Regions from separate parts of the Chryseobacterium sp. FG46 genome, predicted to be linked through region 3. Evidence: riboswitches for the same ligand, from Rfam matches in the RefSeq annotation. Region 3 holds a riboswitch; each other region holds the start of a gene.
The links. Region 3 has a riboswitch for cobalamin ahead of ACODR7_RS16995 (T9SS type A sorting domain-containing protein). Riboswitches for the same ligand answer to the same signal wherever they lie in the genome.
Positions count from the first base shown of each region.

Region 1 (3,178 bases), on a different contig from region 3:
AGCTTTATATATGCGTGTTCTTCTATGGTAAAAGAAAAACCTGCGAGTCCTATTGAGAGTGTCTTGTTCATAGCTTTGTTTTTTAATTTTGTTGAGTGATTTGGTTTACTGAGGCTGTCAGTTCATTCCATGTATTGAGAAGTTCATCCAGGAAAAGTTTTCCTTTTTCTGTGATCTGATAATATTTTCTGGGTGGTCCTCCGGTAGATTCTTCCCATCTGTAAGAGAGAAACTCTCCGTTTTTAAGTCTTGTAAGAAGAGGGTAGAGGGTCCCTTCCACTACATCCAGTTTTCCTTTTTTCAGTTCGTCAATAAGATCAGAAACATACATTTCGCGGTTATTGATGAGACTTAGAATACAGAATTCCAGAATTCCTTTTCGCATTTGCGCTTTGGTATTTTCGGTATTCATCTTTGATAAGTTTTGTTAATTAGTTATATAATTTTCGAAGTTCGGAACCTAGCTAGTTGTACCTATTTCGATTTTACATTACAAAGATATGTAATTAAAATGGTATTATGCAATACAAAGTAGTGTAATTTTTAAAATAAATTATTTAATATACTGATAATCAAATAAATAATTTTTATTTAAAATTTGTTAGAATTAGATTTGAATGAGAAATGGTGAAAAAAACACTTAAATTTTAAGTAAGAATGAAAGAAATGAAGAGAAAAGAAAAGTAACCAGCTATCATTCATTACTCATTATCTGATTTTGAGGTCCGTATCAGTATTCGTATTTTTGTTAGAAATAAAAACACCTAAATCATTTGTAAAAAGCAAATCTAAAAGTACTTACAAAAGAAAAGATAAATAATAAATGGGTAACCACAGGGTATACTCTTCAGAACAATATAACAGAGAAAAGTAAAATGAAAATTCAGAAAGAGATCGATTTTATTCTTGCAGTGGATGCACTTAAAAATGTACAGCGAAGAAATTATAATGCAGATGATTCCCGAAGAGAGAATACGGCGGAACATTCCTGGCAGATTATCATTCTTGCCCAGATCCTTTATCCGTATGCTAAAAACCGTGCAGATATTGATTTACTGAGGGTGATAAGAATGCTTTCCATTCATGATCTTGTGGAGATTGAAGCCGGAGATACTTTTATTTTTGATGAAAAAGCAATGGTAGGAAAATTTGAAAGAGAGAAAGCTTCAGCCCAAAAAATCTTTGGAATTCTGGATGAGCCTTTGCGTACAGAATTTTTTAACCTGTGGCTTGAGTTTGAAGAAGAGACAACACCGGATGCTATTTTTGCCTGCGGGATCGACAGGATTATGCCGTTTATTTTAAATTCCCATACTACAGGAAAGAGCTGGACGGAAGCAGGAGTAACAGAAAAACAAATCCGAAATATGCTTGAAAATGCTATCAGCAGAGCATCGGATGAAATGGGAGAGGCCTTTGAGCTTCTTTTAAATAAAAGTCTGGAAACGGAAAAAGTGTTGAAATAATTTCAATAAAAATATAATAAATTTCGGGCGGCCAAAGGCCGCCCGAAATTTATTTATAGTATTTGAATTGGTTTTTTGAATTCATCGATGGCTACAAAAGTAAAATCACCTACAATAGCTTTTTCTCTTTCATAGGAATACATCTGTTCAGTGTAAATTTCAACATTCACTTTCATACTGGTTTTTCCCACGTATGAAACTTTCCCGATCAGTTCCACAATGGTTCCGGCAGGAATAGGTTTTTTAAAATCAATCTTATCACTGCTTACGGTTACCACTCTTTTTCTGGCAAAACGGGTTGCTGTGATAAAAGCTACTTCATCCATCAGCTGCATGGCAGTACCTCCAAAAAGGGTATCGTAATGATTGGTTGTGTTAGGGAAAACCGCTTTAAAGATTCTGGTTTCGGATGCTTCAATTCTTTCTTCTGTAGTCATATATCATTATTATAATTAAAGCGATAAGAAATGATTGGAAACAACAGAATAATGACAGGAACTTACAGAATTCCTGAAACAATCCATCAGATCAATACAACTTCAAATCGCGAAAGTTACATGTTTAAGAAAAAGGCAGGTCTCCTGACTTGTAACATCATTTATCTCCTTCCCATGCCTCGCACAGTGGATCTTTGATAAAGACTTCAGTTACTTACAGTTGCGCGACAGTCCGTGATTTTCACACGGTTCCCTTTTAATCTGCAGTGATGCAGAACCAATTTCTGTGATGAATAAGTGTAAAACTTTTCGAATGCAAAAATAATGAATTTATTCCGGATTATGATAAATAATCTGGCTGATTACTCTTCCCTTCTTAATTGTCCAGAGTGTAGTGTATCTGTTTTCTCCTGAACCATTGATCATATAAAGAAAAATATTATCATTGTCAAGAGATGTTACTCCTACGTTCTCAAAATCCATGGTAGGCTGGAACATATTTTTGATAGCTTCTCTTACAAAAACAGATCCTCTTCCGGGTTGCTGCACTCTGATGGATTTGATTTCGGTCATTCCTTCAGGAAGGTCATTTCCAATTCCCCAAGGTTTTACTTTATCAATGGTAAGAATCTTTCCATCCGCATCTTTTTCCTTTTTACGATATCCTGCATTGGAAGGATAAATATCAATCACCACTTTGCTTCTTTGGGCAGTAGGGATTTTAGGATCCGAATTGTCGGTGAAAATAAGGGATCTTCCATTTTTAGATTTAGATGGAGTATAGGCGGGAAGCTGGTCCACATATGCAATACGCCCTTTATTCACCATTCCTTCCTTATCAAGAGTTTCATACCGTACAAAAGGCTTGTCGTCATCCTGTTTTTCCGGATATTTGATCCAGATCCATTCCGTTTCTCCCGGAGCCGGTTTTACATAAACAAATACATCTCCTTTGCGCATACGGATCTTGTCTACAATTTTTCTGTAATCGTCTTTGTGTACACGTACGTTGGCATATCCTTCCTCAGCTTTTACCACTCCAAAAGGAACTTTTGTCTGTGCTTTTACAAAGGTTATAGATAAGATACTGAAAGCAGATAAATAGAATGCTTTGTTTATGAAAGTCATCATGAAATTTTTTTGATCTTCCAAATATATAAATTAAATGCTTTTCGGAAGATAATTATACCGCTGCAGTTCACTTAAATCTTGTATTTGTTTCAGATGACCGTCTGAAAGCAGAAATATACGTTCGGAAATATCCAGAACATCTTT
Region 1 is NZ_JBMDJJ010000011.1:85,133-88,310, reverse strand. Features, by position in the region: gene ACODR7_RS10355 (PspC domain-containing protein) at 1-71, opposite strand, end outside; gene ACODR7_RS10350 (PadR family transcriptional regulator) at 83-412, opposite strand; gene ACODR7_RS10345 (HD domain-containing protein) at 876-1,466, shown strand; gene ACODR7_RS10340 (acyl-CoA thioesterase) at 1,520-1,903, opposite strand; cobalamin riboswitch at 2,021-2,200, opposite strand; gene ACODR7_RS10335 (hypothetical protein) at 2,234-3,034, opposite strand; gene ACODR7_RS10330 (ATP-binding cassette domain-containing protein) at 3,065-3,178, opposite strand, start outside.
Region 1: linked by a shared signal. The riboswitch ahead of ACODR7_RS10340 (acyl-CoA thioesterase) and the one ahead of ACODR7_RS16995 (T9SS type A sorting domain-containing protein) in region 3 are both predicted to bind cobalamin.

Region 2 (3,178 bases), on a different contig from region 3:
GAAAGATCTCTGGTTCCTATTACTACAGATTTTGAAATGGACAGCTCTCTTCCTGAAGCAGTAGGAAAACTGAATAGTGATGCGAACTACAAAAAAATGTTTAAAGCAGCATTTGGTGATGAAAAGATCACTGGAGACCGTATTCTTAAGGCTATTTCTCAGTTTATGGCAACATTGATATCGGCAGATTCCAAATATGATCAGATGATGAAAGGAACGCTATCTTTCACGGCTGAAGAAACACAGGGAATGTCCCTTTTCCGGAATAAATGTGCATCATGTCATTCAGGAGAATTGTTTACCGATGAGAGCTACCGAAATTCAGGAATGTATTACAACGCCCAGTTCGATGACAGAGGAAGATACAGGGTTACTTTAGATTGGAATGACAACATGAAATTCAGAGTTCCCAGCTTAAGAAATGTAGAATATACCGCACCTTATATGCATGACGGAAGATTTTACACCTTAGAGGCGGTACTTAATTTCTATTCAGACAATGTTGAAAATCATCCAAATCTTGATCCTCTTTTAAAACAGAATGGGCATACTGGTATTCCCATGACGGGTCAGGATAAACAATATATTATAGCTTTTCTGAAAACACTATCAGATAAGAGCTTTATATCCAATCCAAAATTTGCAGAATAATTTATAGAAGACATGAAGAAGATTATAATAATCATAAGTTTGATCCTGTTGAGTCAGTATCAGGCGAAGACCATTAGAGACAGTGCATATATTGCCCCGGAAACCTTTAGTAGATTCAATTTTGATGATGATTGTGATGCCTGTGGCTGTGCGGCAGGAAACGGATCTTCCGGCTTTGAATCTTTGCTGAATCCACAGTTTGTAGGAATCAAATACTTTGCCCAGCATTACAAAGCCAAAGAAAACTTATTTGTAAAAGATCTTACACAGGATCAATATTTTAATACCCTGCAGCTTTGGGGAAAAATTCCACTGACTAAGAAACTGAGTGTTTACGCAAGTCTGCCATTCCATTTTCATGAAAAGAAAACCATGCAGGGAGATATTAAAATCAATGGAATAGGGGATCTTAATCTGATGGGAATTTACCAGCTGATGAGTTCCAAAGATAATTTCCATCATCTGAGCGGAGGTTTGGGCGTGAAAATTCCTTTAGGGAAATTTGATGAAAAAGGAACATCCGGTGTCAATCCAAGTTTTCAGCTGGGAACCGGAAGCTGGGATTATCAGGCGGCTTTGAATTATAAATTTCAGAAAAATAAAGTAGCCGTATTGGTCAATACAGACTATACAATCAAAACAGAGAATAAGAAAAATTACCGTTTTGGAAACCAGTGGAATTATGCTGCAACAGGTTTTTATCAGGTTGCGGGGAATGAAAAGTCTATTTTTTCTGTAAAAACAGGAGTTCAGGGAGAAGTATATGCCCAGAATAAACAATTTGATGAAGCATTGCCTAACACTGCCGGGAGCGCTTTGTACGGAAAACTGGGATTTGAAGCTTCTTATAAAAAGCTGAGCCTGGGAAGTGAAATGATGCTTCCCATGTATACTCATCTGGCAGGAGGAGATATTGAAGCCAAATCAAGATTCAGTATTTTCCTTAATATTGGAATTTAAAGGGGAAACCCCTAATGAAATTATGCTAAAGCTCCTTCGGGAGCTTTAATTGTTTATAAATCATGATTTTAATTGGGGATTAGGAATAATTATTTATCTTTGCCGGAATTTGGTGAGCCGTAAAAAGCTCTTAAAAGGGAATCCGGTGAAAATCCGGAACAGACCCGCTGCTGTAAGCTCCGCACCAAAGTTTTTGAAAAATATATCCACTGTTTTTAAGAATGGGAAGGATTTCAAAAATGGAGTAAGTCAGAAGACCTGCCAGAAAATAATCGTTTGACGCTTTCGTGGAATAAAGCTTAGGACATCAATGATTCTGTGCAGTGACAGCTGTGCTTTGTCGTTGTATTCTTATACCCATTAGCGTCTTCATTACCCTAAATGAGCTAATGGCGGCAAAACTAACTACTTCTGCAATTTATAAAGCTGTTTTCACAATATTAGTGTTAACATCTCAACTTGTGTTTTCCCAAACTAAGAAAAAAGACAGTCTTCAGGAAGAGACCATTAAAGGAATCAATCTTTACAAAAAGAATTTTAAAGAAATTATTCCTGCACAAACCCTGCAGGGAGAACAGCTGGAAAGACTAAACAGTCATTCTGTGGCAGATGCACTGCGGTATTTTTCGGGAGTGCAGATTAAAGACTACGGCGGATTGGGTGGTTTGAAAACTATTAATATCCGAAGTATGGGAAGCCAGCATGTAGGTGTTTTCTATGACGGAATTCAATTGGGAAATGCCCAAAACGGACTGGTGGATCTGGGAAGATATTCCTTGGATGATCTTGAAGAAATATCATTGTATAACGGGCAAAAAAGCGAAATTTTTCAGCCGGCAAAAGACTTCGGATCTTCAGGATCTATTTATTTACAGCCTAAAACTCCTGTGTTTAAAGGAACAAGAAAAACCAATCTTGTGATAAGAGTCAAAAGTGCTTCCATAGATCTCTTTAATCCTTCATTCCGGTTGGAACAGAAGATTTCAGACAGGATTTCTGCCAGCTTCAGCGGAGAATTTATGCAAAGTGACGGAATTTACAGATTCCGGTATGCGAAGAAATATCCGGACGGCCAGCAGGCTTATGATACTATCGCAAAAAGACAGGATTCAGACATCAAAGCAAAACGTTTTGAAACTTCTTTATATGGAACTTTAAATAACGGAAGCTGGAATATCCGTGGTTACGGTTATATTTCAGACCGTGGAATGCCGGCACCTATTGTGAATGGCCGTTTCGGAGGAAGGGGAGCGAGACTTTCTGATGAAAATTATTTCGTACAGGCCAATCTGAGGAAAAAACTGTTCCCGAAATTTGAAACCCAGCTGAAAGCAAAATTTGCTTACGATTACACCCATTTCATGGATACGGTTCGTTCGCAGTCTATTATTCATACCGATAATACCTATATACAGCGGGAACTCTACCTTTCCTCATCCAATATCTATTCTATTACGCCCAATTGGGATATCAGCCTGAGTGGTGATTTTCAGTATAATAATCTGGATGCCAATCTGGATAACTTTTCTTATCCTACGCGTTACACTACATTGGTAGCATTGGCAAC
Region 2 is NZ_JBMDJJ010000006.1:189,433-192,610, forward strand. Features, by position in the region: gene ACODR7_RS06935 (cytochrome-c peroxidase) at 1-651, shown strand, start outside; gene ACODR7_RS06940 (transporter) at 664-1,611, shown strand; cobalamin riboswitch at 1,705-1,891, shown strand; gene ACODR7_RS06945 (TonB-dependent receptor plug domain-containing protein) at 2,001-3,178, shown strand, end outside.
Region 2: linked by a shared signal. The riboswitch ahead of ACODR7_RS06945 (TonB-dependent receptor plug domain-containing protein) and the one ahead of ACODR7_RS16995 (T9SS type A sorting domain-containing protein) in region 3 are both predicted to bind cobalamin.

Region 3 (3,178 bases):
TTTCTATCACCAGAAATTCATTATTACTTAATGCTGTAATATCACACACCGAATCAGAAGCTCCACCATCCTGTTTGTATAAAAACTGCCTGGTCTGCCCTGTAATAATATCAAAAGTGACAATTCTCGTTAAAGTTGTATTAGTTGCCAATGCCTTACTAGGAACAAACATCATCGATTGCATTGTACCTACCAGCGTTCTTCCATCCGGAGTGATGCAAAGTCCTTCCATTCCTCTGTTAGCTCTTCTTTTTGCTAAAACAGCAGGTAATTTTCTTGGTCCTGTATCTACCCCAATCGGGCTTATTCTTTCCATCTCCATTCCATCAGCACTGTAATGCACAATATGTGGTCCATATTCATCAGAAACCCAGAATGTACCATCAGCAGCGGCAACAATACTTTCACTGTCTAATCCATATTTATCTGTTCCTAACACATTCCCGGAAGCATCATAAGCAATTTCCCCCGTACTTCCCATTCCGATAGGATTTGGAAGGCCTGTAATAGGCTGTCCGGATGGGTTTTTAAGTTTAATATATTTGATCACCTCTACATTTCCGTCAGCATTGATTTTAAAGTGCATAATGGTTGGGGTAAAATTAGGCGCAAGAAACTTTTTACCATTCTGGAAATCGGTATTAGGGCCTCTATCCGTAATGACGTAGAATTCACCTTTTCTTGTAGGGTGAGCGGCTGCACCGGAGCCAAATCCTCCGTTTATCACATCTACTCCATTGATGGTAGCCAGTTTTGTAAATGGAAATTCCTGAGGCAGTTTGGAATAATTAATATCCTGATTAATCATTGTGGTATCGTCATCATTTTTACATGAAGCCAATACTGCCAGCACTACGGCAGACAATAGCAATTTTTTCATATTTACTTTTATGGCTGCGAAAGTATAAATTGATTGTAAACTGATCTTGAATATAATGATAATTGTTTTTTAACAATGGAACAGATAAAATAGCTGGAAGATGAACAGAAAAACAACAGATTTAGAAATAAAAATCCAATAATCCGGTTAAATAACCAATCAATATGAAAATCAAATTTTTAAGAATATCTGAAAAATAATAATTCACAAAACGGACTCACAGATTTATATGATATATTTGCAGCGTTTTAAGGCTGAACAATGTTCATTAATAGGGAATCAAGTGAGAATGATATTCAAATCTTGAGCTGTACCCGCAACTGTAAACTGTTTAAACTTACCGCACAAAAATCCACTGGATCTTAAAATCCGGGAAGGAAGCTGTAAGATGTGAGCCAGGAGACCTGCCTTAGAATACTGACTTCAGAGAACGAACCGTTTCTACTCTGAAGATAAGTTTCGGGAATAAAACTTTAAATTAATTATATCATGAGGAAAATTTATCTTTTTTTCTTACTGCTTTGCATGCAGGTATTATCAGCCCAATTCACAGAAAACGACATTAAATTTTGGGTAGGAACCGGATCTAAAAAAGCATATTTCATTGCGGACTTTAATGACAACAACACACCCAATTCTTATGCATGGGGATACCGTTTTGATGGCGATGGACTGTTGATGGAAGATCTTATCAATGCAATTGTGGCAGCAGAACCCAAAATGCAGGTTGACATTCCTACAGGATATCTTTCTATTCTGAATTATAATCATCACACTTCCACTACTGATGACAGCTGGATAACATGGTCTGGATCCAGCTCATCAAACATGACATGGAACAATGGGGTAGGTTATACTCCCTTGGTGGACGGAAAATGGTATGGGGTTACATACGGCCTTGATCATTACGACATTCCTCCCTCTCCTCCCGTTCCAGCCTACAGTTCTGCATGGTTTACTCCGTCTCAGGTTACAAACTGGGTGGGAAGCGGAAGTAATAAAAGCCTAATAGTTATTGATTTCGGAACTGATAATGCTAACGGGAATGCCAATTCTTTTGTTTTTGGAATTAAATATAACGGAAGCATCACTGCTGAACAGGCGTTACAATTGATCCAGGTTCAGGCTTCCTATTTTAATTTTACATCAGCGAATAATCAAATTACTACCCTATCATTAAATTCCTTTACCGGAAATACTTCCGGATCAGACGGATGGAAATTGTATAAAGGAAAAGACCTATCAAGCTGGCAAACGAAAGCCAATCTTTCTCAGATTCAACTGGGCAATAATGAGTGGTTGGGATTAAGTTTCGGGCAAAGAAGACCATTTACACCCACCGAGGCACAGCTGACTTTAGGAATTTCTTCCGTTACAAAGAAAAAATTCAGTGTTTATCCAAATCCGGCAAGTGATTTCATTCAGATTGAAACGGCTGAGAAACTGAAAGAAGTGAATATTTATTCAGCTACAGGACAAAAGGTAATAACTTCTCAAGAATTAAAGATTGCTATCCAGCCTTTACCTTCAGGTGTTTATTTTGTTGAGATTAAAACCAATGATAGTTCCACGATACATAAGATGGTTAAGAAATAAAGAAAAGTACCTTTAAAAAGGCGCTTTTTTAATGAGGATATGTGGGAAAATCACCCCGTCAAAAATTCTTTGAATTTTCGCAACCTTTCCAAAGGATGGGAATTTTTACATCTTCAGTTGGAGTTTGGCCTGGATTACAGATTCCTTCTGAATAATCAAGAATACAGTTCAAAATCCATAATTGATTCAACAAAAAAACCGCACCAGATGGGTGCGGTTTTCTTATGATATTACCATCAATTATTTTTTCTCAGTAGATCTTTGTAAAACCTCATCTACCATTCCGTAGCCTTTAGCTTCTTCAGAAGTCATCCAGTAATCTCTGTCAGATGATTTTTCTACCCACTCATACGTTTGTCCTGAGTGATGGCCGATGATTTCATAAAGCTCCTGCTTCAGTTTCAACATCTCTCTCAAGTTGATCTCCATATCAGAAGCGACCCCCTGTGCACCTCCTGAAGGCTGGTGAATCATTACTCTGGAATGTTTAAGCGCAGAACGCTTTCCTTTTTCTCCGGCAACCAGTAATACAGCTCCCATGGAAGCTGCCATACCTGTACAGATAGTCGCTACATCCGGCTTAATGATCTGCATAGTGTCATAAATACCTAGACCTGCATATACACTACCACCAGGAGAGTTGATATAGATCTGAATATCTTTTGATGGATCAGCACTTTCTAAGAATAAAAGCTGAGCCGT
Region 3 is NZ_JBMDJJ010000025.1:36,375-39,552, reverse strand. Features, by position in the region: gene ACODR7_RS17000 (esterase-like activity of phytase family protein) at 1-880, opposite strand, end outside; cobalamin riboswitch at 1,115-1,306, shown strand; gene ACODR7_RS16995 (T9SS type A sorting domain-containing protein) at 1,370-2,476, shown strand; gene clpP (ATP-dependent Clp endopeptidase proteolytic subunit ClpP) at 2,717-3,178, opposite strand, start outside.

Region 4 (3,178 bases), on a different contig from region 3:
TACAATATCCCATTTTCCTGAAAAAGAAAGCAGAACAGGAGAGCTTATATCTTCTACAAAATCTTTCTTGATTCCCGCTTCAAAACGCAAATCTTTTGTTGGAAAATAACGCAGTAATCCTGCAATAGATCCTGCACTTCTGTTAATATTTCCAATTCCTGAACTACCTGCTCCATTCCCTTTATTAATTTGAAATTCACCGATAATATTAACATTCCACTTTGAATTCAGAAAATAATTAAAATCATTTTTCAGAATATAATTCTTCCCTACCCCTCCGCTGGTTTCAGCACCGTTAATATTACCAAAGTACTGGAAATTTTCCTCTGTATAAGCTGTTTTGAATGAGTTACTAAATTTTATAGTACTCCAATCCCAGGAAAGTAAACTTCGGGTATTCTGAGTTTCATATTTTGTTTTGTTTTCCAAATCTCCAAAATGAACAGGATAATGTTGTTGCCCATTAAAAAATTCTGATATCCAGGAAATCTGATGATGCGGAGCAATTTTATAGGCTGTTGCTATATTGATATTCGTATTATAATATTGTCCGTTATCATTACTGTAAGTCTTTCTTTTATCCACCTCAACCTGATAATCATTTTTACTTATTGAGTGATTGCCAGAAACTTTAAAAGTGAACTTATCGTTGCTGTAAGAACCTTTTACAAAATTATTATAAGTATTAAAAGAAGCGGCTTCTGAAAATAATGAACCATGGAAACCTTTATTAAAATCAAGGGTATTATTCAGGTGAATACTTCCCCCGATGGCGCCACTTCCATAGATTACACTTCCTCCACCAGCTTTTATACCAATCTGATCATAGCCGAACAAAGCAATATTATTGATATCTCCTTGTCCTAAAAAATTAGAATTGATATTAATTCCGTTCCATACAAATGCAGTCTGCTGGGCGGTAGTTCCTCTGAAAGAAGGGGAAGAAACAGCACCACGCCCATTTTCTTTGATATAAACCTGTGACTGAAATCTCAGGAGTTCTGAAAGGTTACTGGAGTTTTTCCCGGCCTCTTCTGCGGAAATTGTTTTTACGGGATGAAAAAGCTTCACCCTGTTCATCTGGTTGTCGAAGACATAAATAGTGTCAATGGCCTTCTCTTGTCCAAAAAGAAAACAGCCATAAGATGAAAAAAGCAGTACTAAAGATCTTTTTATATCCATTCCTTTTTACTTTTCCTCCGAAAGCAATATGTTTTTATGATTACAACTCTGGCAGGTCTCCTGACTTTCGCATTCTGCACCTTCCCGTTATATACAGTGGTTTTTTGCAGAAACTTTTGTTGCGATTTACAGTTGCGGGGACAGTCCGGGAGTTACACCCGATTCCCTTTTCATTCCAAAATACTGGAAACCAAAATTTTTGCAAAGATAGTTTTTTATGTGTATATGCCAAAAAATAGGGATTAGAAACAGATAGTATCTTTTAAGACCGGGAATCCTTTCTCAGGAAAACGCCAGATTCAAAATCTGATGGGAAATGAATAATAAAATAGCTGCTTCCAGTTGAAAGCAGCTATATATCATGAAATAACGTTTAATTAATTATTTACCAATAACTTCGGTAATCGGGTTTCCTACATTTCCGCTTGGGAACTGAATTTTCAATAGAGAAGATACTGTTGGAGCAATATCTGTCATATGATATTCCTTATTGCTTTCTCCCTGTTTTACTCCCCATCCCATAAAGATCAACGGAATATGAGAATCGTAAGAATTCCATACGCTGTGTGTAGTTCCTGTTTTAGAATATGGCGGAAGCATAGAGTCATGAGAAATTAACTGGATATCTCCACTTCTCTGTCTGTTGATGCCATTAATAATTCTTTGTTTGATTGGCTCCGGAATGCTTGACTCCTGAACTTTGTCTACAGAAACAGCATATAAAACGGTAGGATCTTTCTCAATTTCTTTTACAGCAAAGTTTCTTACATCATCCAGCTCAAGCTTATTATCTGCCAATACTTTTCTGTCAAAATAAACCTGGTAGTTATCAATGGCATTAACCAGTTTATCTGCCGCAAATTTCTCTTTCAGTTTCTGGTTCAGATTCTTTTCCGCATCTTCTCCGAAGAAACCTGTCGGGATTTTATGTTCTTTAAGGAATCCCACAGAATGTGCTCCACCATGGTCGGCAGAAAGGAAAACGGTATACTCTCCTTTTCCTACCTTTGAATCAAGATACTTAAAAAATTCAGCTAGATCCTGATCTAATCTGATATAAACATCTTCTACTTCAATAGAATTTGGTCCGAATTTATGGCCTGCATAATCTGTAGATGCCAGGTTGATGGCTAAAAAGTCTGTGATATTATCTCCACCCAGTTTTTCACCTTCTACAGAAGCTTCTGCCAGTTTCAATGTCAATGTATTTCCGAAAGGCGTATAACGGATGTTATCTTTTTTAGTCTGATAGTCTTTTGCTAAATTACTGTAAGGGAAAGTAGGTGTTTTTGCACTTCCCAGCAAACCTTCCCAGGGAGAATTGTCCGGTGCACTTTCTGTATATTCATTGATTGGAAGTAAAGTATTCCAGCCATTGGCTACTAATTTTTCAGGAAGATTCTGAGAATTGAATGATTTTACCCATTGCGGAAGATCATTCATATACCATGTACTGGTAATGAAATTCCCCGTACTGTCATCAAACCAGAAAGCTCCGTTTGGAGTGTGTCCTGCAGGAAGAATGGAAGCACGGTCTTTCAAGGAAACCCCCACTACTTTTCCCTGGAAGTTTGTTGCCAGTCTCAATTCGTCAGTTACTGTGGTAGACCAAAGATTTTTCGGAGAGTGGCTTCCCGTTTTTATATTGGTAGTTCCTACCGGCTGAACGCTGTCATCTGCAGTACAATAAACTCCTTTACCCGTTTCTTTATCCGTCCAGTCGTTTCCTGCAATCCCGTGAATTGCCGGTACAGATCCCGTATAGATACATGTATGTCCCAAAGCCGTAATGGTAGGAACATAAGGAATATGTACATTATTTAAAGAATATCCTGTATTCAAAAGTCTTTTGAAACCATCATTTCCATACTTACCATAAAAACGGTATAAATAGTCCCAACGCATCTGGTCTACTACCAGCCCCACAACTAATTTGGGTCTTTCAAGTTGGGTATTTCTGTTCTTCTGTGCATTGATTGTAACTACGGAGAATAAA
Region 4 is NZ_JBMDJJ010000010.1:75,428-78,605, reverse strand. Features, by position in the region: gene ACODR7_RS09605 (TonB-dependent receptor plug domain-containing protein) at 1-1,182, opposite strand, end outside; cobalamin riboswitch at 1,216-1,392, opposite strand; gene pafA (alkaline phosphatase PafA) at 1,564-3,178, opposite strand, start outside.
Region 4: linked by a shared signal. The riboswitch ahead of ACODR7_RS09605 (TonB-dependent receptor plug domain-containing protein) and the one ahead of ACODR7_RS16995 (T9SS type A sorting domain-containing protein) in region 3 are both predicted to bind cobalamin.